4 regions of the Micromonospora sp. DT178 genome follow, and region 4 is predicted to be linked to each of the others. Evidence: riboswitches for the same ligand, from Rfam matches in the RefSeq annotation. Region 4 holds a riboswitch; each other region holds the start of a gene.
What was found. A riboswitch is a leader RNA that binds a small molecule or an ion and turns the genes downstream of it on or off. The one in region 4 is predicted to bind cyclic di-AMP.

Region 1 (7,304 bases), on a different contig from region 4:
ACGGCGCCTTGAGCAGGTCGAAGTAGTGCGACCAGTTCCAGTACGGTCCCGGGTCCCAGTGCATGCCGCGCACGTTCGCGGCGATGGTGCCGGGGACGTTGTCGTGCCCGATGATGTGGTTGCGGTCCAGCGGGATGTTGTACGCCCGAGCCAGGTGGCGGACCAGCTTGGCCGAGGTGCGGTACATCGCCTCGGTGTACCAGGTGCCGTGCCCGGCAAAGCCCTCGTGCTCCAGGCCGATGGACTTGGAGTTCACGTACCAGTTGCCGGCGTGCCAGCCGACGTTCTTGGTCTTGATGTGCTGGGCGATGTGCCCGTCCACCGAGCGCAGGGTGTAGTGCCAGCCCACCCGCTTCGGGTCCTTGACCAGGTTGACGCTGGGACCGAAGTAGCCCTCGGTGTCGTGGATGACGATGTACTCGATCTTCTGCTGCGCGGGTCGGTCGGCCAGGTCGTGGTTGCCGTAGTCCTCGATCGTGGGGCCGTAGTTCTGGTACGGCGCCGGGATCCACTCGCAGGAGATGTCGCTCGGGCACTCCAGCCCGTCGGGCCGGGCGAGCTTGCGCAGGTTCAGGCGGTCCAGCCAGGAGCGGTCCGGCTGGATCGCGCGGCCGGCCAGCGTGACCCGCTGCCCGTCGTCGGTCACCCGGCTGTCGCCCGTGGCGATGGTGGCGTACACCTCGTTGGCGAAGGCCGCCGCGGCGTCGGCGCTGTCCGCGCCGGAGTACCGGGCCACCGCGCCGTACCAGGCCGCCGGGTCGGTGTCGGCGCCGACCGGGGCGCCGATCTCCTTCTGGTACGCGGCCAGCAGCGCCGCGCCGCCCCGGATGTTCGCCGTGACGTCCGTCCGCAGCGCCTCCTCGCTGGCGCCGGTCAGGTCGGCGGCGGCGTCGACGGTCCGGAGTGCGGCCTCGGCGGGCGGCGGAGCGGCCGGCGGCTCGTGGGCCTCGGCCAGGGACGGGCGGGAGTCGTCGCCGCGCGGGTCCTCGGTGCCCTCGTCGTGGTGCGTGCCGCCGGACATGGCGGCGACGTGCTCGGCGTCGGTGAGGTGCATCGGTCCGTAGCCGCCGCTGGTGCTCGGCGTGCCGGCGTTGGTGTCCCAGCGGGACTGCAGGTAGGAGACCCCGAGCAGGACGCTCTCCGGCACGCCGTACTCGGCCGCCGCGGCGGCGTACTGCTGCTGCCGGTCGTCCACCGGCGCTGCTGCGGCGGCGGATCCGGCGGCGGTGAGCGGCGTCGCCGCCATGGCGGCGGCCACGGCGGCGGCCAGCAGGACGCGTCTGCTCCTCGATGTCGCTGACAGGTGCATCAGACCCCCAGTTCGGACGGGCGAAGTTGGGGCCACCTTCGCCCCGCCCGCCGCCTCTGGTCAATACCTTTCCGTCAGACACTTCAAAAGGAAGGAAATCTTCGTCGCCCGGGTTGCGGATCCGCCCGGCCCGGGTGGGTACGGAGTGTCACTGCCCGCAGGGTTGCGGATCGATAACGGTCGTCTCTACTCTGGTCATTCGTCGGCCGGTGACAATCCGTCCAACCAGGGCGGTGACGGTCCGACACCGCCGAGTCGCTCCCGAGCGAGCCGGGGACCCAGGTTCCCCGGGGTGAATCCGCAGTTTTGCGGTAGGGCGCCCCTTCCCGCCCGAACCCGTCAGCTAACCCGGTAGGCGGTCCGGAAGAAGGAGTACGAAGCCCGGTGGCACACCATGCCCCGCGGCCACCGTCGACCCGGTCGGCCCTCGCCGACCCGGTGACGGCTGCGCCGCGCCCACGCTGGTACCGCTGCACCACCGCCCTCGCCGCCCTGGCCGCGTTCGCCGTCGTCCTGACCGGCGGCGCCACGGCGGCCCATGCCGAACCGACGGTCGCCGAGATCGAGCGGCAGATCGACGAGGACTGGAACAAGCTCGAACCGGTCATCGAACGGCACAACGCCACCCGACAGGACCTGGCCGCCAGGCGGAAGCAGGCCGACGCGCTCGCCGCGCAGATCGGGCCGCTGGAGAAGCAGGTCGACCAGGCGATGGAGAAGGTGGCCGCGCTGGCCGCCCGCGCCTACAAGGGCGAGAACGTCTCCGCCCTCAACGCCCTGCTGGGCAGCCGCTCACCGAGCGAGATGGTCGGGCAGCTCGAACTGCTCGACCGGTTCGCCCAGCACCAGCAGCAGGACGTGCGGCAGGTCGCCGAGCTGCGCGACCGGCTGGCCGCCAAGAAGGCGCCGCTGGACGAGATGGTCGTCCAGCTCAGCCGCACCGAGGCCCAGCTCGCGGCGAAGAAGAAGCAGATCAACGCCGAGATCGACCGGTTGCAGAAGCTGCGGCTGCGGATCTACGGCAACGGCGGCGGCGGGCCGCTGCGCCCCGCACCCTGCCCCGCCAGCTATCCCGGCGGCGCGGCCGGCACCGCCGTGAAGTTCGCCTGCGCGCAGATCGGCAAGCCCTACGTCTGGGGCGCCGAGGGGCCGAACTCGTACGACTGCTCCGGCCTGATGCTCGCCGCCTGGGCGAAGGCCGGGGTCTCGCTGCCGCACAACGCCGCGCAGCAGCGCCGGGCCACCGCGTCCGTCAGTCGGGGCGAGCTGCGCCCGGGTGACCTCGTCTTCTACTACAGCGACCTGCACCACGTCGGCATGTACGTCGGCGGGGGCTGGGTGGTGCACGCCTCCCGCGCCGGGGTGCCGATCAAGATGAAGAGGGTCGACGACGGCCCGATCCACAGCTACGGCCGACCTGGCTGAGGCGCGCGGAGGGTCCCTGCCCGGCGGGGGCCCTCCGCGGGCCCGCAGGTCGGGTCAGCGGGTCGGCCAGGTGCGCCAGTGCTGCCAGGAGCGGCTCGGGGTCGGCCCGCGCTGCCCCTGGTAGCGCGAGCCGTAGACGGCCGAGCCGTACGGGTGCTGGGCCGGCGACGAGAGCCGGAAGATGCAGAGCTGCCCGATCTTCATGCCCGGCCAGAGGGTGATCGGCAGGTTGGCCACGTTGGACAGTTCGAGGGTCACGTGACCGGAGAAGCCCGGGTCGATGAAGCCCGCCGTGGAGTGGGTGAGCAGGCCGAGCCGGCCCAGTGAGCTCTTTCCTTCGAGGCGGCCGGCGAGCTGGTCGCCGAGCGTGATCACCTCCAGCGTCGAGGCGAGCACGAACTCGCCCGGATGCAGCACGTACGGCTCGCCCTCCGGCACCTCGACCATCGACGTGAGGTCGTCCTGCTGCTGCGCGGGGTCGATGTGGGTGTAGAGGTGGTTGTTGAAGACCCGGAAGAGCTTGTCCAGGCGTACGTCGATGCTGGACGGTTGCACCAGCGCGGGCTCGAACGGCTCCAGCGCGAGCGTGCCCGCCTCGATCTCGGAGGCCAGGTCGCGGTCGGAGAGCAGCATCCGCACACCTTAGCGAGCGGTGCGCGTGACCTGCGTGTCGGAGTGCGTGTTCGAACGTTTGTTCGATAGGATGCCCACATGGCTTCCTGGTCCGAATTCGCCGCCGACGAGCCCCGCCTCGCCGACGGGATCCGCCTTCTCATGCAGCAGTACGGGCCGGGCTTCGGCTACCTGGCCACCGTCCGCGCCGACGGCGGTCCCCGGGTGCACCCGGTCTCCCCGGTGATCACCGACGAGGGGCTCTTCTGCTTCGTCGTCGACTCGCCCAAGCGGCGCGACCTGGAGCGCGACGGCCGCTACGCGCTGCACTCCTTCCCGCCGGAGGAGAGCGACGACGAGGCCTACGTCGCCGGCCACGCCCAACCGGTGACCGACCCGGCCCGGGTCGCCCGGCTGGCCCGCAGTCACCGGGCCGCGCCGCAGGTCGACTGGCGGGTCTTCGAGTTCACCGTCGACGTGGCGATGCTGGCCCGCCGTGAGTCCGGCGTCGCGGGCGGCGCCGGCGAGGGGCACGGCCGGCCCGCCGTCCAGGTGTGGCTCGACCCCCGCGCGGCCGCCGGCGGCACCGCGCTCATGCCCGAGACCCGGTCGGGGTGCGCCGGCGACCACGCCGCCCGCCCCGCCGCCTGAGACGCGGTGCGGCGCCCTGGGGCGTCCCCCCTCCGGGGCGCCGCACCGTGACCCCCGCCCCGCCCCCGTGTGCCCGGCCGCACAGACGCCGGTGCCGGCCCCGTCGAGAGAGGCCGGCACCGGTGCGGGTCGTACGGCGGAAACTACGCCGCGCGGTACGCGTTCCAGGCGGTCAGCATGCGGCTGGCCTGCCCGGCGGTGAACTGGTACATGCAGGAGTCGTAGCTGTAGTCCATGAAGTTGGTGATGGGGTCGACGCCGGGCGCGGTGCAGGTGTCCCGACCGGTCGGGCAGCCCGAGGCCGGCGACGCCTCGGCCGCGGTGTCGCTGACGCTGTCGCCCGAGCCGGAGCAGCCGCCCTGGAAGGTGTGGTAGAGGTTCAGCCAGTGGCCGACCTCGTGGGTGCCCGTGTCGCCCTGGTTGTAGTTGGTGGCGGTGCCGCCCGGCAGCGACTCGCTCAGCACGACGACGCCGTCCATGCTGCTGAGCTTCCGGGTCGGGAAGGTCGCCCAGCCGAGCAGGCTGTCGCTCAGCTCGCCCAGGTAGATGTTGAGGGTGTTCTTGCCGCCCGTACGCAGCGAGGTCTTCATCGACCGCTCCGCCGAGGAACCCTGCACGATCGGGTACCAGGACGGGTTCGTCACCCGGTTGATCTTCTGGAGCTGGAAGTTGAACGCGGTGGACGCGCCGCCGGTCGCCCCGCTGAACGACTGGTTCAGCACGCTGATCTGCGAGTTGACCATCGAGTCGGGGATGTTGCCGCCGGCCCGGGTGCTGTTCTCCTGGATCACGTGCACCACCACGGGGATGGTGACGGTGGCGGCCATCGTGGAGGCACCGGCGCCGGCGCGGAACCGCGCCCGCTCGCGCAGCGCGGCGGCCAGGTCGGCCTCGCGCTCGCGGGTCTCCGCGAGGGTCAGCTCGTTCGGCTCGTGCTTGGCGCCGCCGCCGGGCTTGACGCGGGCGTCCGAGTGGACGTCGGCCGGCTCGACGCAGACCTCGCTCGGGGCGGCGGAGAAGGCCGAAGCGGCCGGCACGACACCCACGGCGGCGGTGCTGAGCAGCAGCGCGAGGGTCGTCGACGCGACACCGGCCGTACGCCGGGTCAGCAGGTTGGGACGGAGTCCCATGGGCCCACCTCTTTCTGGCGGCGCGACAGGGGGTATGTCACGCCGTGGCTGGAACGTTGGGCAGACGTTACAACCGATCGAGGTATTTGAGAACGCCCATATGTTGCCGCCGTGGAACTTTTTCCTGGCGGTACGCGTTCCATGATCGACGTACGGCGATGGGGGCGGGACTCACGGTCCCGGTTCGGACCAGGGCGCGCGGATCGGGCTCGTCGGGCTGCGCTGCCGGGCGGCTCGTGGCTGGCGGCGGCGCGGCGTGGGTGGCGCGCGCGGCGCGGCGGGCGGCGGCGCGGCGGGCGCCGGCGCGGCGGGCGGTGGTGCGGCGGGCGGTGGTGCTGCGCGATCTTGGTAAGTTCAGGCCCCTTTGGGGGCCGTTTGCTGCCAAGATCGCGGCGCGGGTGGTGTCGGAGGGGTACCTGGGTGCACCGGCGTGACGACTCAGGTACAGTGGTGCCGCCTGCGGGTGTAGTTCAATGGCAGAACATCAGCTTCCCAAGCTGACAGTGCGGGTTCGATTCCCGTCACCCGCTCCACGCGAAAGGCCCTGGTCAGGACTGCGGTCCCAGCCAGGGCCTTCGACGTTCTCCGGACCCGTGATCATGCTCAGTTCGGCGAGCTTGAGTACCTGGGCCCTGAACAGCACCGGTGCGACAGGGGCCGGCCATCGAGGGGCGGCAGGTTGGCCGCCGACCAACGTCCTGCCATGTCGAATAGCGGATGTGCTTCAATCCGCTCCGGTTCCGGGGTCATCTGGGAGCGCCGGTTCTCAACCGCTCGTTGCCCACGTCAGCATCGCTTGCCAGCGGGCCGGAGAGGGCGTGTGGGCTGCGTCCTCGCTGATGCGAATCTTGGCGTTGGGTATCCGTGCGGCGATCAGCGGTGCGTCGGGAACGGCTCGGCCGGGGTCGTGTCGACCGGCCCAGATGAGGACGCGGCAGCGGACGTCGCGCAGGCCGAACCCCCATGGGCGGATGTCGGTGGCGAGCCAGTCGGCGGCCAGCCCGGCCGCGCCTTGGCGGGCACCTTCGCGGTTGGACTCCTCGTAGGGCTGCAACCAGGGGTCCTGGTTCGCGGCAAGCAGTTGCCGGTGCTGTTTGAGCGGATCCTCGGCGTACCACGCGGCGGCGCGGGTCACGTAGCGGCGCCCTAACCCCGGAACGGTCCGCAAGGCCCACGCCTGAAACCGCTGCCAGCCACGCACCGTGCGCAGTTCCCGGTAAGGGCCGGTGAAGCCTGCTGTGACCACCCCGGTCAGTCGATGCGGGAACCGGGCCCCACAGGCCACGGCGTACGGTGCCCCACCAGAGAACCCGATCAGGCCGAAGCGCTCGATCCGCAGAGAACTCATCAGCGTACCGACGTCGTCAGCGACGCCGAGGAGCGTTGGCTGTCGGACAGGTGTGGACCGACCGTACCCGGGCCGGTCCACGGTGATCAGGCGGACGCCCGCCAACGCCGTGTCGTCCGGGCGGCTGATCCGAGAGCCCGGCGTGCCGTGCAGGAACACCACCGGCGGCCCGGCCGGATCGCCGTACTCGGCCCAGCCCAGGACCCGGCCGTCCGGCAGCGCAAGATCCATACCGCCTCTCCGCTGGACACCCGACGTAACACCAGAGTGCGGCGCATAGACACAGTCGCCGTATCGTGCAGTGTGGCATTGCCGAAGCGCACTCACAGGCCGCAATCAGTGCTCTGTCATGTCGCGCGGCATCAGCCCCGGTCATCCCCGGCCTCTGGGCCAAGTTGCCCAAGCCGCGGCGACGGCACAGAGCATCAGACAGACGAACAGGCAACTCAGCGCGCCGCAGAGCACCGCGCCGAGGGCTCCCAGACCCTCCACGGGCATGATCGTATGCGTTGAGCCAGCCGTGTCCGTGGCGTGCCGACGTCATCCTCACCGCGCCGGCCGGCACCCCCGGCGGGCGAACTGGGCACGGGCTCGTACACGTTCCGCCCGGATTTCATCGCCAGCCTGACCGACGTGAGCCCGGCGGACGACACCACCTCGTTCACCATCACGGCCAGCAACGCGGGTCCGATTTCCGTCTCCCGTTTTATGCCAAGGCCCTGACCAGGACGGGAGCGCCGACCGTCGATTTCGACGCCCCTCGGGCACGGGCCCGCTGTCGTACCGTGTGCCGGTGAACAGCCCGGATCGCAGTACGTACCTGGCCGCC
Region 2 (7,304 bases), on a different contig from region 4:
CGTCCCGGTCGGATCGAGCTGAACATGCGGCTCGTCACCTTCATCGACTCGGTCGGCATCAGCGCGATGGTCGCCGGCTTCCAGACCGCGGAGGTGAGCGGCGTCAAGCTTGTCGTCACCGAGCCGAGCCGCTTCGTGCACCGGCAGCTCTGGGTGACCGGCCTGCTCGGCCTCTTCGGCGCCCCCGAGCCCTACTACGCCGGCGCGCCCACCCCCGAGGTCCTCCCCGGCGCCTGACGCGCCGACGTTCCCCGCCCCGCCCCGCCCGGACCCCGCCCTGCCCTGGCCCCGCCCCGGGCACCCGGCGGGAGGCGTGAGGCGGGCCGGTCAGGCGTCGCCGAGGCCCGACAGGTCGACGTCCGCCACCTCGGTGACCGCGCGGATCGCCGTCACCGAGGCGTACCCCTCGGCCAGCAGGGCGAGGTCGGTGCCGGGCTGCACGGCCTGCCCCGGCTCCTCCAGCGACGTGCGGACGAAGCCGTGCCCGGCCTCCGCCACCGTCATCTGCACCTGGCCGAAGGTGGCGAGCGTGCCCCGGCGTACCCCGCGCAGCCGGCCGTGCGGCAGGTCCGGCGCGTTCACGTTGAGCACGCTCTCGACCGGCCCGGCGGTGAGCCGGGGCAGCAGGTCCAGGGCGACCCGGGCGGCCGTCGCCCAGTGCCGCTCGGCGTCGCGTACCCGGGCGGCGGCGGCCACCGCGGCGCCCCCGCTGGCGGCCGTGCCCTCCCCGGCCGAGAGCACGTCGAGCGAGACGGCCATCGCCCGGCAGCCGTTCGCGGCGGCGGTGAAGGCCGCACCCACCGTGCCCGAGTGCAGCACCGCGCGTCCCGCGTTCGCGCCCCGGTTGATGCCGGACAGCACCACCGCCGGCGGGGGGCCGAAGGCGCCGTGCACGGCGATCAGCGCGATGAAACCGGGGGAGCCGCCGACCGCGAACGCCGGCACCCCCGGCGCCTCCGGCAGCGGGTGCTCGTGGACCACCACGTGCCCGTCGCGCTCCACGGCGGTCATCGCGGCGCTGGTGCCGCTCGCCTCCTCCAGCGGCGCGGCGACGACCACGTCCAGGCCCCGGTCCGCCGCCGCCCGCGCGAGCGCCTGGATGCCGGGTGCGGCGATCCCATCGTCGTTGGTGACCAGTACCCGCAGCGTCATCGCCCGGCCGCCCGGTCGGCCAGTTCGTCGGGGCTGGTCCGCTCCTGCGGCCGGCTGCCGGCCGGTACGAGGCGCACCCGGTCGACCAGGCCGGTGATCGAGTCGAGCCGGCCGGTGCCGAGGCCGTGCCGGGTCACGTTCAGCGCGCCGGCCGCCGCGCCGGTACGGATCGCGGTGCGCACGTCACCGCCGCGCGCCACCACGGCCGCCACCCCGGCGGTCATCGAGTCGCCCGCCCCGCGCGGGTCGGCTGCCTCCAGTCGGGGCATCTCGACCTCGAAGACCTCGCCGTCGACCAGGGCGAGGGCGGGCTTGTCGGCCCGGCTCACCACCACGTTCTCGGCGCCGCCGGCATGCAGGTCGTACAGGGCCCGGGTGAGCTGCTCCTCGTCCTCGCCGTCGGCGCGGCCGTCGGCGATCAGCTCCTCGTGGCTGACCTTGAGGAAGAAGACGCCGCTGTCCAGCACGGCGTCGAGGTGCTCGCCGCAGAGGTCTACCACCACCCGGCTGCCGTTGGCCCCGAGGTCGGCGGCGAACCGCCGGTAGAGGTCGGCCGGGACCAGCGACGGCTCGTTCGGCCCGCTCAGCACGCTGACCGTGGCGCGCAGGCCCTCGCCGAGCGCCAGGTTGTAGAGCTCGTCCAGCTCGTGCCGGCTGAGCGGCTGGCCGGGCACGTCCACGATCTCCTGCCGGGAGCCGTCGCGCCGATCGTGCACGTAGCCGCCGCTGCCGGAGTCGCGGACCACCACCTTGAGGTTCACCCCCTCGCTGACCAGCAGCGGCTCCAGCACCTGGCCGATCTCGCCGCCGAGGGCGGTGCAGAGCACCACGTCGACCCCGAGCGACATCACCATCCGGGCCTGCCAGACGCCCTGCCCGCCGGGGTGCAGGTGCAGCTCCGGCTCCTCGCTGGGCTGGTCGACGGTCACCGTCAGCCGGGGCGTGGGCGCGAAGACCATCACGTGCCCGCTCATCCGTCGTACCCGTTCATGCGCCCGCCCTCCGCCGACCGACACGTGCCGTGACCATTCACCAGCTGACCGTAGTGGGATCGGCGGCTGGGCGTCCGGACTCCGGGCGGGATCGGCGCGGCGTTGCCAGCGCGCCCGGCATGCGCGACGATCGGGCGACCACCGACGCTGGGAGACGGCGTGCTCAGGCGAAGTTCCTTCAGCTACACCGTCCAGGCGCGCTGCTCCCTCGCGCAGGCAGCGGCGCTGCTCGCCGACCCCGCCCGGCAGGTGGACCTGCACCCGCTGATCGTCCGGGTCCGTCGGGTGTCGCCCCGTCCCGGCGCGCGCGCCAGCTACGACATCACCGATCGGTTGGCCGCCGGGCCGGTGCGCCTGCCGATCACCTACCGCGCCGACGTCCTCGTCGACGATCCGGACGAGATCGTCACCGTGGCCCGCCAGTGGCCCGCCACCACCGTCCGCAACCACACCCGGCTGCGGGCGGAGCCCGACGGCGTGGTCCGCATCGAGGTCGAGATCACCCTCGCCGCGCCCGCGCCGCTCTTCGGCTACGCGTTCCGCCAGGCCCGCGCCGCCCACCTCGGGCTGGCCGCGCGCCTCGCCGCGGCCCTCGACACGAACCCGCCCGGACCGCCGGCCGGCTGACCGCGAAGCAGCCAGGCCCGGCCGGAGGCGACGGGCGCCGTGTGCGCCCCGGCGACCCCGCGACGGGCGGGGCACCGGGGCGCGGGCGTCAGTAGACCGACAGGTGCACGTGGTTGGTGTGGTCGCTGGACGGGTCGCCGTTGGCTCCGCTGTACGACTTCCACCCGCTGCTCGGCAGCCAGATCTGCCGGTACCAGATCACGTAGAGCACGGCGAGCCGGTCGGCGTTGCGCACGAAGTACGCCGACAGGTTGTTGCCGTACGTCCGGTCGCCGCCCGTGGCGTCGCCGCCGAAGCCGCCCTTCTGGGCCGCGAAGTCGCAGGCCCGGCCCTTCGGGTGCTCGCCCGAGCCGCCGGGGCGGTAGCAGGAGACGTAACGGGTGAAGCCCGCCGCCTTGGCCTGGTTGAGCGCGTGCAGGGTGCGCGGGGTGATGCAGCCGTTGGCGGGGGTGGGGTCGTTGACGCTGCACGACTCGCGCGGCCAGGAGCCGTCGGAGTTGCGTGGCGCCGCCTTCGCCGTCTTGCTCGACGTGCCGCCCGGCGAGGAGCCGCCGCCCGCGGACTGCTGCCGCTGTTGCTGCTGCTCGCGGTTGGCGACCGTCAGCGCCCGTTCGGCCTGCTCCTTGCGCTTGGCCATCACGCTGACCTGCTTGCGCTGCTCCCGGATCTCGCCGTCCAGGGCCAGCTTGGTGCGGGTGGCCTCGTCCCGGGTCTCCTGGAGCTCGCGCAGGGCCCGGTCCTCCTTGGCGGCCACCGCGTCGAGGGCGGCGGCGCGGTCCATGAAGCCGTCCGGGGAGCTGCTGTTGAGCAGGGCGGACGCCACGCTGAGCCGGCCGGTGCGGTAGGCGGCCCCGGCGATCTCGCCGACCTTGGCGGTGCGCGCGGTCAGCTCGACCTCGGTGGTCTTGAGCTGTGCGGTGAGCTGCTGCTGCCGCTTGGCCGACGTGTCCAGGGCGCGCTTGGCGTCGAGGTAGCCCTTGCTGGCGGCCTCCAGCTGGGCCCGCAGGGCGGGCGTGCCGCCCTCCTCGTCCTGGCCGGGAGCCGCGGCGAGCAGGCCGGCGCGGGTGGCGGCCGCCGCCGGGGCGGCGGTGACCGGGGCCACCGCGGCGCCGAGGGCGAGCATCGTGGCGATCAGGGCCGCCGTGCGGGCGGCACGTCGTCGTACGGGTGCCATCACTGGCATACACGTGTCCTTCCGTCAGCCGCCGACCGGGTTAGCTGACGGGTTCGGGACGGAAGATCCCTACCGCTGACGCGGATGCACCCCACGAACTTGGTTCCCCGGTTCGCCCCGTCGGGCGATTAGGCGGCGGCCACCGCCGGCACCGGTGGGTGCCGCCTGGCGGAGGCCGAAGCCGAGCCTACCGGTGCCGGTGTGACTGGTGCACCGCAGGTGACGGACGGTGCGCGTCCACTAACAGTCAAATCCGGCATAAGGCCACAATACTCTCCCAGATTTAAGGTTGTCCTCATTACCACTCGACCGCCCCACAGGCCCCGGGCGACGCTCCCGGCTCGATCTGCAACGTGGCGTGCTCGATCTGGAAGTCGTCGTGCAGCGCGGCCCGGGCGGCGCCCAGCACCGCGCCGACCTCCGCGCCGGGGGCCATGGTCAGGTGCGCCGAGGCCACCTCCATCCCGGAGGTCAGCGTCCAGACGTGCAGGTCGTGCACCTCGGCGACGCCGGGCACGGCGGCCAGCCGGTCGTGCACTGCGGTGACCTGGAGGTGTTCCGGCGCGGCCTGCACCAGGATGCGCAGCGCGGCCCGCCCGAGCCGCCAGGTGCGCGGCAGGATGAACACGCCGATTCCGACCGCCACCAGCGGGTCCGCCCACCACCAGCCGGTGGCGACGATCAGCAGCGCCGCCCCGATCACCCCGAGTGACCCCAGCAGGTCGCCGAGCACCTCCAGGTACGCGCCGTGGACGTTGATGCTCTCCTTCGCCCCGGAGCGCAGCAGCGCGAAGGCGCCGACGTTGGCGAGCAGGCCGAGCACGGCGACCACGAGCATCGGGCCGGCCAGCACCTCGGGCGGGTCGCCGAAGCGGCGCACCGCCTCGATCACGACGTAGACCGCGACCCCGGAGAGCAGCGCGGCGTTGGCCAGCGCGGCCAGCACCTCCAGCCGGTAGAGGCCGAAGGTGCGCTGCGGGTCGGCGCCCGCCCGCCGGGTCGCGGCGATCGCCGCGAGCGCCATGCCGATGCCGAGCACGTCGGTGAACATGTGCCCGGCGTCGCTCAGCAGGGCCAGTGAGCCGGTGCGGAAGGCCGCCACCGCCTCCACCACCATCAGGCCGGCGAGCAGCCCGAACGCCGCCCAGAGCCGGCCCCGGTGGCGGTGCGCGGCGTTCGCCACCGACCCGTGATGGTGGTCATGACCTGCGCCCACGCGCCCATCCTCCCTCGGGGGGTCCGGATTCGCGTTCAATTTATGCTGACATCGCTATGTATGCAAGTAACGGATCCTCAGCCGATCGGGTCGACGGTGGTCAGCCGCTGGGTGGCCCGGGACAGCGCCACGTAGAGCGTCCGTACCCCCGACCCCGGGTCGGCCCGGATCTCGCCCGGGGCGACGAGGACGACCCCGTCGTACTCCATGCCCTTGGCCTCCAGGCTGGTCACCACCTGTAGGCGCGGCGCGCCGAGCCCGCCCAGCCAGCCGGCCACCTCGTCGCGGCGGGGCACCGGCGTGATCACGCCGACCGTGCCCTCGACCTCGGCGAGCAGCGCGCCGGCCGCCGCCACCACCGCGGCCTCCAGCTCCGCCGGCGGCACCGCCAGCTCGACCGGTTCGACGCCCGTGGAGCGCACCGCCCTGGGCAGCGGGAGGTCCGGGTGCAGCCGACGGATCTCGGCCGCCGCCACCGCGAAGATCTCCGCCGAGTTGCGGTAGTTCGTGGTGAGGGTGAAGTGGTGTCGCTTGCGCCGGCCCAGCGCCTGGTCCCGGGCGCGCGTCAGCTCCTCCGGATCCCCCGTCCACGCCGTCTGCGCCGGATCGCCCACCACCGTCCACGAGGCCAGCCGACCCCGCCGGCCGATCATGCGCCACTGCATCGGCGAGACGTCCTGCGACTCGTCGACCACCACGTGCGCGTACTCCCGGTAGTCGTCGGGGCGTTCCCGGGCCGCGTCGCGGGCGGCGCGCTGCCGGTCGGCGAAGGTGCTCAGCTCGCGGACCCCGCCGGTCAGCTGGAACGGGTCCCGCTTCGCCCGGGCCGGCCGCATCGGCTTGCCGAGCAACGCGTCCAACTCGTCGAGCAGCGCGATGTCGGCGATCGTCAGCCCGGCGGCGTCGAGGCCCCGGTACGCGTCGGTCAGCAGCCGGATCTCGGCGCGGGAGAGGATCCCCCCGGCGTAGCGGTGCAGCCGGTCCGGGCGGGCCAGCCAGCCCAGCACGTGCCGGGGGTGCAGCCGGGGCCACCACGCCTTGAGGAACTCCCGGAACTCCGGCCGCTCGGCGATCTCGTCCTCGAACGCGCGCTGCTCGGGCAGCCGGCCGACGCCCAACTTGCGGGCCTGCGCCCACAGCGCGGCGAAGACCCCGTCGAAGCCGGCCCGGCGCACCTCGTTGCGCCGGGCGCCCCGGGGCATCGCCCGGTCGCGGATGTCGTCCAGCTCGCGGCGCTCCAGCCGGAGCAGCGTGCCCCGGTAGAGCAGGCGCAGCTCGGTCGGGCCGTCCGGCACCGCGTCGCGGGTCGCCCGCTCCAGCACCCGCCGCATCCGCAGCGAACCCTTGACCGCCGCCACCGCCGGCGGATCGGTGCGGGTGGCGGTCATGCCCGCGAAGAGCGTGCCCAGCGAGTGCAGGGTGGCGGTGTCCTCGCCGAGCGAGGGCAGCACCGAGGCGATGTACTCGACGAAGACCGAGGAGGGGCCCACCACCAGGATGCCGCCCCCGGCGAAGCGGCTGCGGTCGGAATAGAGCAGGTACGCGGCCCGGTGCAGGGCGACGGCCGTCTTCCCGGTGCCCGGACCGCCGGACACGATCGTCACGCCCGAGCCGGGGGAGCGGATCGCCTCGTCCTGCTCCCGCTGGATGGTGGCGACGATGTCCCGCATTCCCCGGCCGGTGGCCTTCGACAGCGTGGCCAGCAGCGCGCCGTCGCCGACCACCGCCATGTCGGCGGGCGCGGCGACCGGATCGAGCAGGTCGTCCTCGATCCGGGTGACCCGCTCGGCGGAGGACTGGATCGTGCGTCGCCGTACCACGCCCAGCGGCTGCGCGGGGGTGGCCTGGTAGAAGGCGGCGGCGGCCGGGGCCCGCCAGTCGACCACCAGGGTGGAGGCGTCGTCGTCCCGGATGCCGAGCCGCCCGACGTGCAGCACCTGCCGGTCGAGCAGGTCCAGCCGGCCGAAGACCAGGCCCTCGTGCTCGGCGTCCAGCATGTGCCGCCGCCGCGCGGCGTGGAACACCATCGCGTCCCGTTCGACCAGCGCCCCGAAGTTGCCCACCCGGGCGAGCCGGTAGCCCTCCTTCTCGGCGCTGACCGCCGACCGGCGCAGCTCGGCCAGTCGGGCGTACACCCGGTCGA
Region 3 (7,304 bases), on a different contig from region 4:
ACGCACCCTGAGAGTGAGGCTTCGGCAATGACGCAGGACCACACCGCTGGCCCGGACGCCGCACCGGAGAACCCGGCGCCGTGGCGGCCCTCGCGGACGGTGGCGGTGGTGCTGGCCGGCGGCACCGGGACCCGGCTGGGCCTCGGCATCCCGAAGCAGTTGCTGAAGATCGCCGGCAAGCCGATCATCGAGCACACCCTGGCGGTCTTCGAGGCCGCGCCCGAGATCGACGAGATCGTCGTGCTGATGGCCACCGGCCACGTCGCCGACGCCCAGCAGATCGTCGACAAGGCCGGCTTCCGCAAGGTCACCAAGGTGATCGAGGGCGGCGACACCCGCAACGCCACCACCCGGATCGCGCTCGACGCCGTCGGCGAGGGCGACTGCAACATCCTCTTCCACGACGCGGTGCGGCCCCTGGTGAGCGGCCGGATCGTCCGGGAGTGCGTGAACGCGCTCTGGACGTACTCGGCGGTCGACGTGGCCATCCCGTCGGCCGACACGATCGTCCAGGTCGACGAGGACGACTGCATCACCGACATCCCGGTGCGCTCCTCGCTGCGCCGGGGCCAGACCCCGCAGGCGTTCCGCTCGGGCACCATCCGCGAGGCCTACCGGCTCGCCGAGGGCGACCCGCACTTCGCCGCCACCGACGACTGCGGGGTGGTGCTGCGCTACCTGCCCGGCACGCCGATCAAGGTCATCGACGGCTCCGACGAGAACATCAAGGTCACCCACCCGGTCGACGTGCATTTGGCGGACAAGCTGTTCCAGCTCGCCGCCGCGCAGGCGCCCCGGGTGACCGACGAGCGCAGCTACACCGAGGAGCTGACCGGCCGGACCATCGTGATCTTCGGCGGCAGCTACGGCATCGGCCACGACCTCGCCGAGCTGGCCCGCCGCTACGGCGCGCAGGTCTTCCCGTTCAGCCGCTCCAGCACCGGCACCCACGTCGAGCGCGCCGAGGACGTCGAGGCGGCGCTGAAGACCGCCTTCGAGGCCACCGGCCGGATCGACCACGTGGTGGTCACCGCCGGCATCCTGGAGAAGGGCGCCCTCGCCGAGATGGACCAGGAGACCATGGACCGGGTGCTCCAGGTCAACTTCGTGGGGCCGGTCATCGTGGCCCGCCAGTCGCTGCCCTACCTCCAGCAGACCAAGGGGCAGCTGCTGCTCTACACCTCCAGCTCCTACACCCGGGGCCGGGCCCGCTACGCGCTCTACTCCTCCACCAAGGCGGCCCTGGTCAACCTCACCCAGGCGCTCTCCGACGAGTGGGCGGAGTTCGGCGTACGGGTCAACTGCGTCAACCCCGAGCGGACCGCGACCCCGATGCGCACCAAGGCGTTCGGCGAGGAGCCGGAGCACACCCTGCTCGCCGCCGAGACCGTCGCCCGGTCGTCGCTGGACGTGCTGATCTCCGACCTGACCGGTCAGGTCATCGACGTGCGTCGCGCGCCGGGCGAGGTGCCGGCCCAGCCGGGGCCGGCGCGGGTGGAGCGGGACGCCAGCCCGGCCGACGCCGGCTGACGCGGATTTCGGGCCACGGCGGGAAACGGAGCCGACATGCGTGGTGACCTGGTTCGGAAGCTGCTCGCCCGCGCGCTGGCCACCGGCCTGGCGGTGCTGGCGTTCCTCGTCGTCGCGCTGACCGGCGCGACCGGCTGGGGGCTGGGGCTGGCCGTGGCCGCCCTCGCGGCGGCCACCTGGGAGCGGCGGGTTCGGCCGGGCGCCGACAACGCCGCCGAGACCGCGCTGGTCGCGGCGGCGATCCTGGTCGGGTACGCCCGCCGCCTCGACGCCGGCTTCGATCCCGCGCTGGCCGTCACCGCCCTGGTCCTGCTGGGGCTGGTGCTGCTGGTCAATCCGCTCCGGGACGCCGGCGGCCTGGAGGTGCGCGCCGCGAACCTGCCGGTGCGCTCCTGGACGCCGCTGGTCGCCGCCCGCCTCGGCGACGCCCTGGCGGGGCTGCTCGCCCTGCTGGCGCTGGCGGCCGTCGCGGGCCTGCCGGCCGGTGTCGCGCTGGCGGCCGTGCTGCTGGTGGCCGCCGGCGCCGGGGCGATCGGGCTGGACCTGGCCCGGCGCCGGTTCCGCCCGGGCGCCGGCGGCTCGGCGGTGTCCCGCGCGCTGCGCCGGCACCGGCCCGAGTTCCTGTTGCACTTCTCCGCGCCGCCGGGCTCGGAGTACCAGGTCACCATGTGGCTGCCCTACCTGGAGCGGATCGGCCGGCCGTTCCTGGTGATGGTGCGCGAGCCGGAGTTCCTGCCGTTGATCGCGGCGGCCACCAGCGCGCCCGTGGTCTACTGCCCCACCACCAGGGCGATGGACGAGGCGCTGGTGCCGAGCCTGCGGGTGGCGTTCTACGTCAACCACGGCGCGAAGAACAGCCACTGCATCCGCTTCACCCAGCTGACCCACGTCCAGCTGCACCACGGCGACAGCGACAAGGCCCCCAGCGCCAACCCCGTCTCGGCGATCTTCGACCGGATCTTCGTCGCCGGCCAGGCCGCCATCGACCGGTACGCCCGCGCCGGGGTGGACATCCCGGCGGAGAAGTTCGTCGTCGTCGGCCGCCCGCAGGTCGAGTCGATCGAGGTACGCCCCGAGCCGGCGCACGGCCGGAGCAACCCGACCGTGCTCTACACCCCGACCTGGACCGGGCACAACGCGGACGCGAACTACTGCTCCCTGCCGGTGGCCGAGACCCTGCTGCGCCGGCTACTCGACCGGGGCGCGACGGTGATCCTGCGCGCCCACCCGTACACCTCGCAGAACCCGGCCTCCGCCCGGCAGTTGGGCCGGCTCACGGAACTGCTGGCCGCCGACCGGGCCCGCAGCGGCCGGCAGCACGTCTTCGGCGCCGCCGCGAGCCGGGAGCTGACCCTCACCGAGTGCGTGAACCGCTCGGACGCGCTGATCTCCGACGTGTCCGGGGTGATCTCCGACTACCTCTACTCCGGCAAGCCGTACGCGGTGACCGACATGGTGGACTCCGGCGACCAGTTCCCCGAGCAGTTCCCGCTCGCCGGGTCGGGCTACGTGCTGCGGCGCGACATGTCCAACGCGGACGAGGTGCTGACCGCGCTGCTGGACACCGATCCGCTGGCCCCGGCGCGATGGGCCACCCGGAGCCGCTACCTGGGTGACTTCCCCGCCGAGTCGTACGCCGAGGCGTTCCTGGAGGCCGCGCGGCGCCAGCTCGACGGGGAGTGGAACGCACCTGCCCCGCGTGCCGGCGGGGCCGACCTGCCGCTCGACCCGGACGAGGCGACGCTCTCCCCCGCCACCTGACGCCCCGCCTCGGGTGGGAACGGTCAGCGGTAGGGGTCGACGAGGTCCAGGACCGCCTCGGGGGCCTCGACGTGCGCGTTGTGCCCGAGGCCGGGCAGGGTGGCCACCGGCACGCCCAGCTCCTTGAGCTGGGCGTCGGTGACCATGGGGTCGTGCTCGCCGCGGGCCAGCAGCACGGGCACGTCGGTCGCGGCCAACAGTGCGGGCAGGTCCGGCGCGCCCACGCCGAACGCGGCCGGGTCCATCGCCAGCCGCCAGCGGCCGTCGACCTGCCGCAGCCCGGCCTCCGCGACGGGATGGTCCGGGGCGAAGAGCCCGGTCAGTCCGGCCACCCGCAGGTAGCGGCGGGCGGCCTCGTCCCGGCTGGCGAACCAGGTCACCGGCCGGGCCGCCAACTCACCCGCCTTCGCCAGCTCCGCCGGCGACCAGACGGCCTTGATACCGAGCCCGACCACGGCGTCGACGGGCAGCCCGGCGCTGCGGGCGGCCAGTGCCAGCCCGACCACCCCGCCGAGGGAGTGCCCCAGCACGACGAGCCGGTCCCCCGCCGCGAGCCCCGCGGCGATCCGCGCGGCCAGCCCCGGGAACGAGTACTCCGGCAGCGGCGGCGACCAGCCGTGGCCGGCGAGGTCCGGCGCCAGCCACCGCCCCGCCCACCGGCGCTCCAGCAGCGGCGCCCAGGGCAGCCACACGTCGCCGGTCGTACCCATGCCGTGCAGCAACAGGAGCACCCGCCGGCCGTCCCGGTCACCCGACTCATCGACCATGGGCGCAGTGTGCCACCCACCGGACGCCGTGGGCGAGGGCCGTGACCCGGACACGACACCGGGCGCCGACCCCCGGAATCCGGGGGCCGACGCCCGACGGTGTCGCTCAGGCGGAGTAGCCGCGGGTGGCGGCCCAGTTCGCCAGGGCGATGGTGCTGATCCAGTACGAGGCGGTCGCCGGGTTCGCCGAGTCGGCGATCTTCACCAGCCGCCCCTCGTCCTGGTAGCCGACAACCGCGATGTAGTGGCCGCCGGGGAAGGAGTGCCAGCCGCCGTCGGTGTCCGTCGCGCTGCCGGCGACGTTGACCACGACGCCCCGCCCGTCGGCGATGGCCGCGACGACGTCGGCCTGCAGCCGGTCCATCTGGGCCGGGGTGGCCGCGCCACCAGGGATCATCCGGGTCCGGTACGGGTCGCCCTTCACCACCGCGTTCAGCACGCGGGTGGTGTCCTGGGCCGAGTCGGTGCCCATCTGGTCGGTACCCAACTGGGCGCCGAGGGCGTCCTGGCTACGCGCGATGCCGGCGGCGCTGAGGGCGTGCCGGACGGCCGCCGGACCACAGTTGTAGAAGGTGGTCTGGGCCTGGTAGTCGTAGTCCAGGGTCTTGGCGGCCGGGGGCTTCGGCGGCTCCGGCTTGCGGGTCAGGTCCGGGTCCGGGGCGGCGCTGGAGGCGCTGGCCGACGGGGCGGCGCTGGACGCGGCCGGGGCGGCGCTGGACGGGGCGGTCGCGACCCTGGCCTGGCTGCGCGAGGCCGCGGTGTCGTCCCGCAGTTCGGTCGCGGCCACCGGGGCCTGCGCGGCGGCGGGGGCCTCGTCGGCTCCGGCCAGCAGCGCGCCCGTGCCCGACGCCAGCACGAGCGCCGCGGCGGACGCGGCGGCCAGCTGGTACGGACGCTCGGACGTGAGGCGACGCAGCTGTCGCTTGAGGTGGTGCTTCACGGTTTCCTCCACGGGCTCGGGGGTGAGCGGCCGTCGGTCCGCGCCGAGGCAGAACGGACCGACCGCGCGGACGGGCGTCCGGGCGGGTGGTGGACCACTCAGGGGATGCGCCCGGGATGCCGGGCGACGGACGGTGACCGGTGGGTCAGCTCGTGACCTGCGGGCGGACGAGCGCGGGCACCGCGGCGCCGTGGAGACGGCGGAACAACCGAGGGGTGGACGGGTGTGGCATGAGGATGGAACTCCTTCCGACACCGCCGACCGGGTTAGCTGACGGATTCGGGCGGGAAGAACGCCCTACCACGGGCCCACGGCCCACGGATTCACCCCAACAAGCACTGGGTCCCCGGTTCGTCGTTCACGATTAGGCGGGTCGGCGCGGCGTCGCCTCTGGCGATCGGGTACCGCACCGGACGCGCCGACATTACTGGCCGTTCCGCGCCCTGCCAACCCCGTCCCACCTGCTTAAACCTTGATCGGGAGACAATTTTGCGGGCACTTCGCCACTGACGCGACTCAATGGGACGACCGTTTCTGCGGGCACCCCCGGGTGACAACGGGACGAGTGGCGGACATCGGCGCCGAAACTCCGGCGGGAATCGACCGGGCCGCGCCGGATGACCGGTTCGCCGACGGGGTGACCGGCGTCACCCAAACGGTCGGGATTTCGTCGGCGGGCCCTGCGGTCGAGCGGGCCGAGCTGAAGCGGCTGGTGGAGGCGCCGGGGCGGTCAGCGCGAGTCGACGTACGCCGGTCGGTGGTCGTCGTGCGGATCGGCGGCCCGGGGGCGCGGCACGGCGTTGCCCCGCTCCCCCGGCGGCGTCGCCCCGGGGCCGCCGGAGTGCGTCCCGGCGTCGCCCCCGTCCCGCGGCGTCGCCCGGGCCGGCCTGCGCGGGGTGAGCAACCGCATCATCGGCGTCTCGACGACCCGGTGCAACAGGCCGGCCAGGGCCAGGTTGACAAGCAGGAAGCCGAGCACCACCGCCGGCCCCCGCCAGCCGGTGAAGCCGACGCCCCAGTCGCCGGTGAGCCGCAGGACGGTGATCATCACCAGGACGTGCACCAGGTAGAAGGCGAAGGAGACCTCGCCCAGCCAGATCATCGGACGGGACCGCCACGGCGAGCGCCGCCCGCGCACGTCCGCGTCCGCCGCCGCGGCGATGACCAGGATGTACGCCACCGAGAGCAGCGCCGCCCACAGCTCGGCGCGGACCCACTGCGCGGCGACCACCCAGGTCGCCACGAAGACCAGGCTGGCCAGCGGCAGGCCCGGCCCACGCCACCGGCCGCGCCGCATCAGCTCGGCGGCGGCCACGCCCATCCAGAACTCCAGCGACCGCACCGGCGGGAAGATCTGGGTGAACCACCAGCGGCTCTCCTCCGGCACCAGCGCCTGGGCCGGCCAGAGCGCCAGGATGAGCAGCGGCACCGCGACCACGACGGCCCACAGCGCCCACGGTCGGGCCCGGCGGATCAGCGGCAGCGCCAACGGCAGGCAGAGGTAGAAGAAGAACTCGCAGGACAGCGACCAGCTGACGGTGTTGATGCTGTAGAAGTGGCCCGGCCGGGGGTCCCACGCCTGCAGGAGGAACAGGTTCTCCACCGCGACGAACCGGTCCACGGGGTCGGCGAACCAGGCCGCGACCGCAAGGGCCGCCGCCCACAGCACCACGTGGCTCGGCCAGATCTTGGCCACCCGGCGCCGCCAGAACGCCCGACGGGTGTCGGTGGGTCGGGCCGACCAGACCAGCACGAAGCCGCTGAGGATGAAGAAGAACTGCACGCCCGACAGGCCGAGGGCGAAGGCCCAGTCCACGACGGCCTTCTGGCCGGGCTCGGCGATGATGCCCATCGTCGCGACGTGGAACCCGAAGACGAGCAGGGCGGCGACCCAGCGCAGCCCGGTCAGCGACGGCAGGCGGCTGGCCGGGGACGCGGGACGGACGGCCGGCGCGGCGGTCGCGGCGTCGTTCATGCCGGCATCCCGACGATCCGCAGGGTCACCAGCACGTACGTCTCCTCCTCGACCCCGTCCTCAGGCGCCCCGAGGGGCCCCGTGGCGGCCCACCGGTCGGCGCCGCCCCGCCGGGCACCCTACCCGCCGGACCTGAGGCTCTGTTCCGTCCCGTCCATGAGTGCCCGTTCTGTCCCGTGGGGGAGTCCCCGCTCCTGTCGTCCCTGGGTGACCGTTGCGTCCCCGTACGTGACTGCGGGTGGCGGCCATCCGGGTTGCGGCCGATCGGTGGCTAGTATTCCCAGACCCTGAGGTGACGAGAGGCGGGGACGAATGCACCAGCGGATCCTGA
Region 4 (7,304 bases):
GCACCTCGGCGATCACCTCGTCGATGCCCAGCTCGGCGGCCACGGCGCGGGCGACGGTGGTGTTGTCGCCGGTCAGCAGCACCGGCGTCAGGCCGAGCGCCCGGAGCCGCGCGATCGCCGCCCGGCTCGTCGGTCGGACCACGTCGGCCACCGCGAGGACCCCGCGGGCCCGGCCGTCCCAGCCGGCCAGCACCGCCGTCCGCCCCTTCGCCTCCGCCGTGGCCACCGCCCGCGCGACCTCCTCCGGTACGTCGAGGCCGTGCTCGCGCAGCAGTCGGGGCCGGCCGATCAGCACCTCCCGACCGTCGACCGTCCCGCTCACGCCGAGCCCTTCGGCGTTGACGAAGCCGGTCACCGGCGGCAGCGTGCCCGCCTCGGCCGCCCCGGCGGCGACGGCCCGGGCGATCGGGTGCTCGGACGCGGACTCCAGCGCGCCGGCGAGCCGCAGCAGTTCGGCGCGGTCCTCGCCGGCCGCCGGGACCACGTCCACCAGGGTCATCCGGCCGGTGGTGACGGTGCCGGTCTTGTCCAGCACGACGGTGTCCACCTGCTTCGTGGACTCCAGCACCTCCGGCCCCTTGATCAGCACGCCGAGCTGCGCGCCCCGGCCGGTGCCGACCAGCAGGGCGGTCGGCGTGGCCAGCCCGAGGGCGCACGGGCAGGCGATGATCAGCACCGCCACGGCGGCGGTGAACGCGGCGGTGCCGCCCGACCCGCTGCCGAGCCACCAGCCGAGGGTGCCCACCGCGAGGGCGATCACGATCGGCACGAAGACGCCGGAGATCCGGTCGGCCAGCCGCTGCACCGCCGCCTTGCCGGTCTGCGCCTGCTCGACCAGCCGGGCCATCTGGGCCAGTTGGGTGTCGCCGCCGATGCGGGTGGCGCTGACCACCAGCCGGCCGCCCGCGTTGACGGTCGCGCCGACCACGGAGTCGCCCGGGCCGACCTCGACCGGGACGGACTCGCCGGTGAGCATGCTGGCGTCGACCGCCGAGGTGCCCTCGTCGACCACGCCGTCCGTGGCGATCTTCTCGCCGGGCCGCACCACGAACCGGTCCCCCACCACGAGCTGGTCCACCGGGATCCGGGTCTCCGTGCCGCCGCGCAGCACCGCGACGTCCTTGGCGCCCAGTTCGAGCAGGGCGCGCAGGGCCGCGCCGGCGGTCCGCTTCGCCCGCGCTTCGAAGTAGCGGCCGGCGAGGATGAACACGGTCACCCCGGCCGCCGCCTCCAGGTAGATGTTGCCGGCGCCGTCGGAGCGGTTGATCGCGAGACTGAACGGGTGGGTCATCCCCGGCGTCCCGGCCGTGCCGAGGAAGAGCGCCCAGATCGACCAGCCGAACGCCGCCAGGGTGCCGAGCGAGACCAGGGTGTCCATGGTCGCCGCGCCGTGCCGCAGGTTGATCCAGGCCGCCCGGTGGAAGGGCAGCCCGCCGTAGACCACGACCGGGGCGGCCAGGGTCAGCGACAGCCACTGCCAGAAGTCGAACTGCCAGGCGGGCACCATCGCCAGCACGATCACCGGCACGGTGAGCACGGCCGAGACCCACAGCCGGGTACGCAGGCCGCGCAGCTCGTCCACCGGCTCGGCGGCCGGTTCGCCACCGGCGGGCGTGGGCGGGGGCGGCAGGGCCGCCGTGTAGCCGGTCTTCTCCACCGTGGCGATCAGCTCGTCCGGGGTGACCTCGTCGGCGTACCGGACGGTGGCCTTCTCCGTGGCGTAGTTGACGGTGGCGGTCACCCCGTCCATCCGGTTCAGCTTCTTCTCGATCCGGGCGGCGCAGGAGGCGCAGGTCATGCCGCCGATCGCCAGCTCGATCTGGTTCGGCGCCGTCAGCAAGGGCTTGGTTGTCATCACGCTTCCCGTCAGTCGTGCCCGTGACCGGGGACGCCGTGGCCGGCGTCGGCGGTCGGGGAGCTCGTGGCGGCGGGTGTGCCCGCCGCCGGGGAGCCGGTCGTGGCCGGGACACCCGGCGCGGTCGGGCTGCCGGCGACGACGGTGAACTCGGCGGTACGCACGACGCCGCCGTGCTTGAAGTCCAGGTAGAGCCGGTAGGCGCCCGCCGACGGCATTTCCGCCGAGAAGCTCACCTCGGGGCCGGGCCGCGTCCGCCCGTCGCCCGGCTCACCGTGCGGGTGCACGTGCAGGTACGCCAGGTCGCCCTGGCGCAGCGCCACCAGGTGGCCGTACGCGCCCAGGTAGGGCTCCAGGTCGGTGACCGGCGCGCCGTCGCGGCTCACGGTCAGGGTCAGCTCGGCGGTGCGGCCGGGCTGCGGGGCGCCGGCGAGCGTGACGGTGTAGCCGTCGACCGTGGTGCTGGTCGCCGGCGCGGGCAGGGGCCGCGCGGTCAGCGCGCCGGGGACGCTCACGTCGACGCCGAGGGTCAGCGCCTCGCCCCCGGTCGGGGTGAAGTCGGCGAACGCGCGCCAGACGCCCGGCCCGGCGAGCGGCGAGTCGACCCGCCAGGTGCCGTCGGGCGCCATCTCCGGGTGCACGTGCCGGAAGCCGGAGAGATCGCGGCGGGCCACGATCAGGTGCATGCGCTTGTCGTGCGCCACGTCGTACGCGGTCACCGCCCGGCCGTCCGGACCGGTGACCTGGAAGGCGAACTGCCCGGCCGGGGCGTCCACCGGACGCAGGGTGTAGCCACGGTCGGAGACGAGCAGGCCGCCGGGCAGGTGCCCCGCCGCGCCGTTGTCGCCCCCGTGTCCGGCTCCGCCGTCCTCGCCGTGCCCCCCGCCGGCCTCGTGCGGGGCCTCGGCGGGCGGCGCCACGGGGTCGGCCACCCGACCGACCCCGTACGTCGCGCCGAACACCACCGCGAGGCCGAGGGCGAAACCGCTCAGCTTCGTCGCCGTGTTCATGATGTGCCTCGTTTCCCCCGTGCCCGATCTCAGGCGCCGACGAGGCTGTAACCGGCCTCGTCGACGGCGGAGCGCACGGTGTCGGTTTCCAACGGGCCCTCGCTGGTGACGGTGACCCGACCGGCGGCGACGTCGACCTGGACGTCGCTGACGCCCGGGATCGCGCCGACCTCGGTGCTGACCGCGGTGGCGCAGTGCCCGCAGGTCATGCCCTGCACCTGGTACGTCGTGGTGATCATCGAACTCTCCTCTCGCCGCCCCCAGCATATACCCCCCGGGGGTAATGCGGAGGCGGACCGGTGCCTGTGTCTTGTACCGGTACCCGGTGGGGGTATGCCGGCCAGGAACGAACGTACCATACCCCCGAGGGGTACGCTATCCTCGTCCCCATGACCACACCGACGCCCACCCCGATCAGGGGATACACCGCCACCAAGGACCAGCTGCTCGCGCGGCTGCGCCGCGTCGAGGGGCAGGTCCGTGGCATCGAGAAGATGGTCGACGAGGACCGCTACTGCATCGACGTGCTCACCCAGATCTCCGCGATCCAGGCCGCCCTGGACAAGGTCGCGCTCGGCCTGCTCGACGGGCACGCCCGGCACTGCATGCACGAGGGCGCGGCCGAGGGGCGCGCCGACGAGATGGCCACCGAGATGATGGCCGCCGTCGGCCGCCTGATGAAGCGCGGCTGACCCGCCCCGCCCCTCGGCCCCGCGACGAGACGCGGGCACACGGCGACGCCACACCCCGACATCACCCGCACGACCTGCGCCCGGATGTCGGGGTGGCTACCATTCGGCCGGTGGCCCTCCGGATTCCGCACCGCCCGCCCCGCGCGCCCCGCCGGGCGGCAACACCGACCACCCGCGACCGGACGGAGGCCCGGGACCGCGGTACGTGACCGCGCCGCCACACGGAAGCGATCCCCGTCCCGCCACGCGGCGACGGGTGAACCGACCGGCCCGCCGGCACGTACCCCGCCCTGGATTCGTTGGGAGAAACTCGTTGGGCGCCGACCACACCCGTCCCGCTCCGTCCGCCCCGCCGAGGGTGCGGCGGATCCTCGTCGCGACGGTGGTGCCCCTCTTCGTCGCCACGCTGATCGCCGCCCTGGTGCTGTGGCCGTGGGACGCGCCCGACCCGCCGACCGGCACCGACGCGCCCCGCTACCACGGCACGGTGACGCGGGTCGTGACGGAGCCGTGCCCGCCCACCCCGGAGATTCCGGAGGGGAGTCCCGGCGGGTCGCAGGGTCCCTGCGGCACGGTCACCGTACGGGTGCAGGACGGTCCCGACGCCGGCCAGCAGGTGGAGACGCCGGTGCCCGCCGGCCCCGGCGCGCCGACCGTCGCCGTGGACGACGAGATCATCCTGGTCGAGCTCACCGACCCCGCCGACCCCACGGCCAGCACCTACAACATCGCCGAGCACCAGCGCGGCAAGCCGCTGGTCTGGCTGGTGGCGCTCTTCGCGGCCGCCATCGTCGCCTTCGGACGGTGGCGCGGGCTGGCCGCGCTGGCCGGCCTGGCGGCGAGCTTCGCCATCCTGCTGACCTTCGTGCTGCCGGGCATCGGCGCCGGGAGCCCGCCCCTGCTGGTCGCGGTCGTCGGCGCCGCGCTGATCATGTTCGTGGTGCTCTACCTGACCCACGGCGTGACCGCGCAGACCTCGGTGGCCGTGCTCGGCACGTTGGGCAGCCTGGTGCTGACCGGCGTCCTCGGCACGATCGCCACCGCCGCGACCCACCTGACCGGATTCGGCTCCGAGGACGCCACCACGCTGTCGATGTACCAGGCCGACGTCGACCTGCACGGGCTGCTGCTGGCCGGGATCATCATCGGCTCCCTCGGGGTGCTGGACGACGTCACGGTGACCCAGGCCGCCACGGTCACCGAGCTGGCGCACGCCAACCCCGGGCTGTCCCGGACGCAGCTCTACCGGGCGGCGACCCGGGTCGGCCGGGCGCACATCGCCTCGACGGTGAACACCATCGTGCTGGCGTACGCCGGCGCCTCCCTGCCGGTGCTGCTCCTGCTGACGGCCGACTCGCGGGCGGTGACCCAACTTCTCACCAGCGAGTTCCTCGCCCAGGAGATCGTCCGCAGCGCGGTCGCCACCCTGGGCCTGATCGCCGCCGTGCCACTGACCACCGGGCTGGCGGCCCTGGTGACCACCGCCGGCCGCCGCGGCGGGGACGCCACCGACCGCGCCGCGCCCGCACCGACGCCCCGGCCGGCCGCCGACCGGTCCGAGGCGCTGGAGGCCCTCAGCGGGCCGCGCGGAGACACGCCGTCCGCCGCTCCCGCCGGATGGCCCGACCGGGACAGGAGCACGGACACCGCATGGTGACACTCCTCAGCGTGACCGAACAGGACGTACGGCCTGATAAACGCGTCACTGCTCACCGTCCGCCATTACGAAATAACGCATTTAGTCGGCTTAGGGACGTAGATCCCCGGGAGTGTTCTCGGGTAACCTCGCTGCCGGTCACCGCCGAAGGCGCGCAGCGGCGCCTGCGGTGCCGCCGCCCAATCGCCGCGAGGCGAACCGGGGACCCAGGTACGTGGGGTGAATCCGCGACAGCGGTAGGGGCCACTTCCGCCCCGAACCCGTCAGCTAACCCGGTCGGCGGTCGACGGAAGGGAAAACTGTGACGGCACCCCTACGCCGCTGGTTGACGCCCGTGGTGGCCGTACTCGCCGCCCTGGCGGTCTTCGCCGGGCCTCTCCCGGCGGCGGCCGCGCCCACCCCGCCCAAGCCCTCCGGGCACGGGGACGACGAGCCCAAGCTGCTCGACGACCTCATCGAGGCCCGCAACCGGTCCTACGTGCAGGCCAAGGCGAAGCTGAAGAAATCGGAAGAGCGCCAGCTCGAGCTGGCCCTGGAGGTCAACCGGGCGCAGGCCGAGCTGGACGCGCTGGCCCCCCAGGTCAGCCAGATCGCCGCCCAGTCCTACCGCACCGGGCGGATCGGCGCGGTGTCCATGCTGCTGGACACCGCCAGCCCCGACTCCTTCGTCAGGCGCGCCGCCGCCCTCGACGAGATCAACCTGGTCAACTCCAAGAAGCTGGCCGAGGTCAACGCGATCAAGGACCGCGCAGAGCAGGCCAAGCTGGCGGTCGACGCCGAGGTCCGCGAGCAGCAGAAGCTGAAGAACGAACTGGCCCGTGGCAAGCGCGAGGCGGAGAAGGCGCTCGCGCTGGTCGGCGGCAGGGGGCTGACCAGCGGCAAGGTGGTGGCCACCTCGCCGGTGGCGAAGATGGCGCCGGGGCGCACCGCCGACGGCGACTGGAAGCCCCTGTCCTGCACCGAGAACGACCCCACCACCTCCGGCTGCATCACGGCGCGCACGCTGCACATGTACAAGGAGGTCAAGCGGGCCGGCTTCAACCGGTTCGTCGGCTGCTACCGCTCCGGTGGGCCGTACGAGCATCCGAAGGGCCGGGCCTGCGACTGGTCGCTGCAACGCAGCGGCTTCTCCCCCTGGCACAACGACGACACCTACATGTACGGCAACAACCTCACCGCGTTCCTGGTCCGCAACGCCGACCGGCTCGGCATCTACTACGTGATCTGGAACCGGCAGATCTGGTTCCCGGCGACCGGCTGGAAGTCCTACAGCGGCCCGTCGAACCACACCGACCACGTCCACGTGTCACTGCTCTAGCCGGGACCACACGCACACAGAGGGCCGCCCCGCCGGACGCGGGAGCGGCCCTCTGTCGTCGTGCGGGCCCGCCGCGACGGTCTGCCGGCGGGCGAGGTCAGGCGAGCGCGGCGCTGGCCGCCGGCTCCGGCGCGTCGGCCGCACGGGCGGGCACCGAGGCCACCGTCCGCACCTCGCCGGCGGTCAGCCGGTACGACATGCCGACCACCCCGCAGCGGCCGGCGGCCACCTCCGCGGCGAGCACGGCGGAGCGGCCCAGCATCGCCTCGACGGTGTGCGCGATGTGGATGTCGACGATCCGGTCGATGTCGTCCACCCCCTCGGCGGCGGCCCGGCGCAGGCTCGGCACCACGGCGTCCACCACGGCGCACAGGTGCCCGACCGGCGGGGTGCCGGTGGCGTCCGCCGTACGCGCCGCCTGGACGGCCCCGCAGGAGTCGTGCCCGAGCACCACCACCAGCGGCGTGCCCAGGACCGTGACGGCGTACTCCACGCTGCCCAGCACCTCGGGGCCGATGGTGTGCCCGGCGGTGCGGACCACGAAGAGGTCACCGAGGCCACGGTCGAAGATGATCTCGGCGGCGAGCCGGGAGTCGGAACAGCCGACGATCACCGCGAAGGGGTGCTGCCCGTCGGCGACCGCGGCGCGGTGCCCGGCGTCCTGGTTGGGGTGGCGCGGGGCGCCGGTCACGAACCGCCGGTTGCCGGCGTGCAGCTCGGCGAGCGCCTGCTCGGGACTCGCCGGGACGGCGAACGTGGCGCCGACGTCGGC

Region 1: another riboswitch for cyclic di-AMP. It lies ahead of ACLQ22_RS12290 (NlpC/P60 family protein); the one in region 4 lies ahead of ACLQ22_RS00195 (coiled-coil domain-containing protein).
Region 2: another riboswitch for cyclic di-AMP. It lies ahead of ACLQ22_RS25900 (coiled-coil domain-containing protein); the one in region 4 lies ahead of ACLQ22_RS00195 (coiled-coil domain-containing protein).
Region 3: another riboswitch for cyclic di-AMP. It lies ahead of ACLQ22_RS18510 (C39 family peptidase); the one in region 4 lies ahead of ACLQ22_RS00195 (coiled-coil domain-containing protein).

Annotation. Positions count from the first base shown of each region.
Region 1 covers NZ_JBNCKV010000005.1:307,221-314,524, forward strand. Annotated here, with positions in the region: gene ACLQ22_RS12285 (N-acetylmuramoyl-L-alanine amidase) at 1-1,309, opposite strand, end outside; cyclic di-AMP (ydaO/yuaA leader) riboswitch at 1,548-1,681, shown strand; gene ACLQ22_RS12290 (NlpC/P60 family protein) at 1,694-2,734, shown strand; gene dcd (dCTP deaminase) at 2,789-3,367, opposite strand; gene ACLQ22_RS12300 (pyridoxamine 5'-phosphate oxidase family protein) at 3,446-3,997, shown strand; gene ACLQ22_RS12305 (zinc metalloprotease) at 4,141-5,127, opposite strand; tRNA gene ACLQ22_RS12310 (tRNA-Gly) at 5,587-5,660, shown strand; gene ACLQ22_RS12315 (alpha/beta fold hydrolase) at 5,894-6,706, opposite strand; gene ACLQ22_RS12320 (SAM-dependent methyltransferase) at 7,269-7,304, shown strand, end outside.
Region 2 covers NZ_JBNCKV010000017.1:113,814-121,117, forward strand. Annotated here, with positions in the region: gene ACLQ22_RS25880 (STAS domain-containing protein) at 1-237, shown strand, start outside; gene surE (5'/3'-nucleotidase SurE) at 328-1,152, opposite strand; gene ACLQ22_RS25890 (1-phosphofructokinase family hexose kinase) at 1,149-2,126, opposite strand; gene ACLQ22_RS25895 (SRPBCC family protein) at 2,304-2,771, shown strand; gene ACLQ22_RS25900 (coiled-coil domain-containing protein) at 2,860-3,945, opposite strand; cyclic di-AMP (ydaO/yuaA leader) riboswitch at 3,959-4,090, opposite strand; gene ACLQ22_RS25905 (cation diffusion facilitator family transporter) at 4,244-5,161, opposite strand; gene ACLQ22_RS25910 (HelD family protein) at 5,239-7,304, opposite strand, start outside.
Region 3 covers NZ_JBNCKV010000009.1:117,908-125,211, reverse strand. Annotated here, with positions in the region: gene ACLQ22_RS18525 (bifunctional cytidylyltransferase/SDR family oxidoreductase) at 28-1,530, shown strand; gene ACLQ22_RS18520 (CDP-glycerol glycerophosphotransferase family protein) at 1,567-3,291, shown strand; gene ACLQ22_RS18515 (alpha/beta fold hydrolase) at 3,315-4,058, opposite strand; gene ACLQ22_RS18510 (C39 family peptidase) at 4,165-5,010, opposite strand; cyclic di-AMP (ydaO/yuaA leader) riboswitch at 5,239-5,379, opposite strand; gene ACLQ22_RS18505 (acyltransferase family protein) at 5,729-6,973, opposite strand; gene ACLQ22_RS18500 (polysaccharide pyruvyl transferase family protein) at 7,286-7,304, shown strand, end outside.
Region 4 covers NZ_JBNCKV010000001.1:38,603-45,906, reverse strand. Annotated here, with positions in the region: gene ACLQ22_RS00220 (heavy metal translocating P-type ATPase) at 1-1,855, opposite strand, end outside; gene ACLQ22_RS00215 (hypothetical protein) at 1,867-2,865, opposite strand; gene ACLQ22_RS00210 (heavy-metal-associated domain-containing protein) at 2,895-3,104, opposite strand; gene ACLQ22_RS00205 (metal-sensitive transcriptional regulator) at 3,255-3,557, shown strand; gene ACLQ22_RS00200 (YibE/F family protein) at 3,871-5,214, shown strand; cyclic di-AMP (ydaO/yuaA leader) riboswitch at 5,381-5,512, shown strand; gene ACLQ22_RS00195 (coiled-coil domain-containing protein) at 5,516-6,532, shown strand; gene ACLQ22_RS00190 (carbonic anhydrase) at 6,630-7,304, opposite strand, start outside.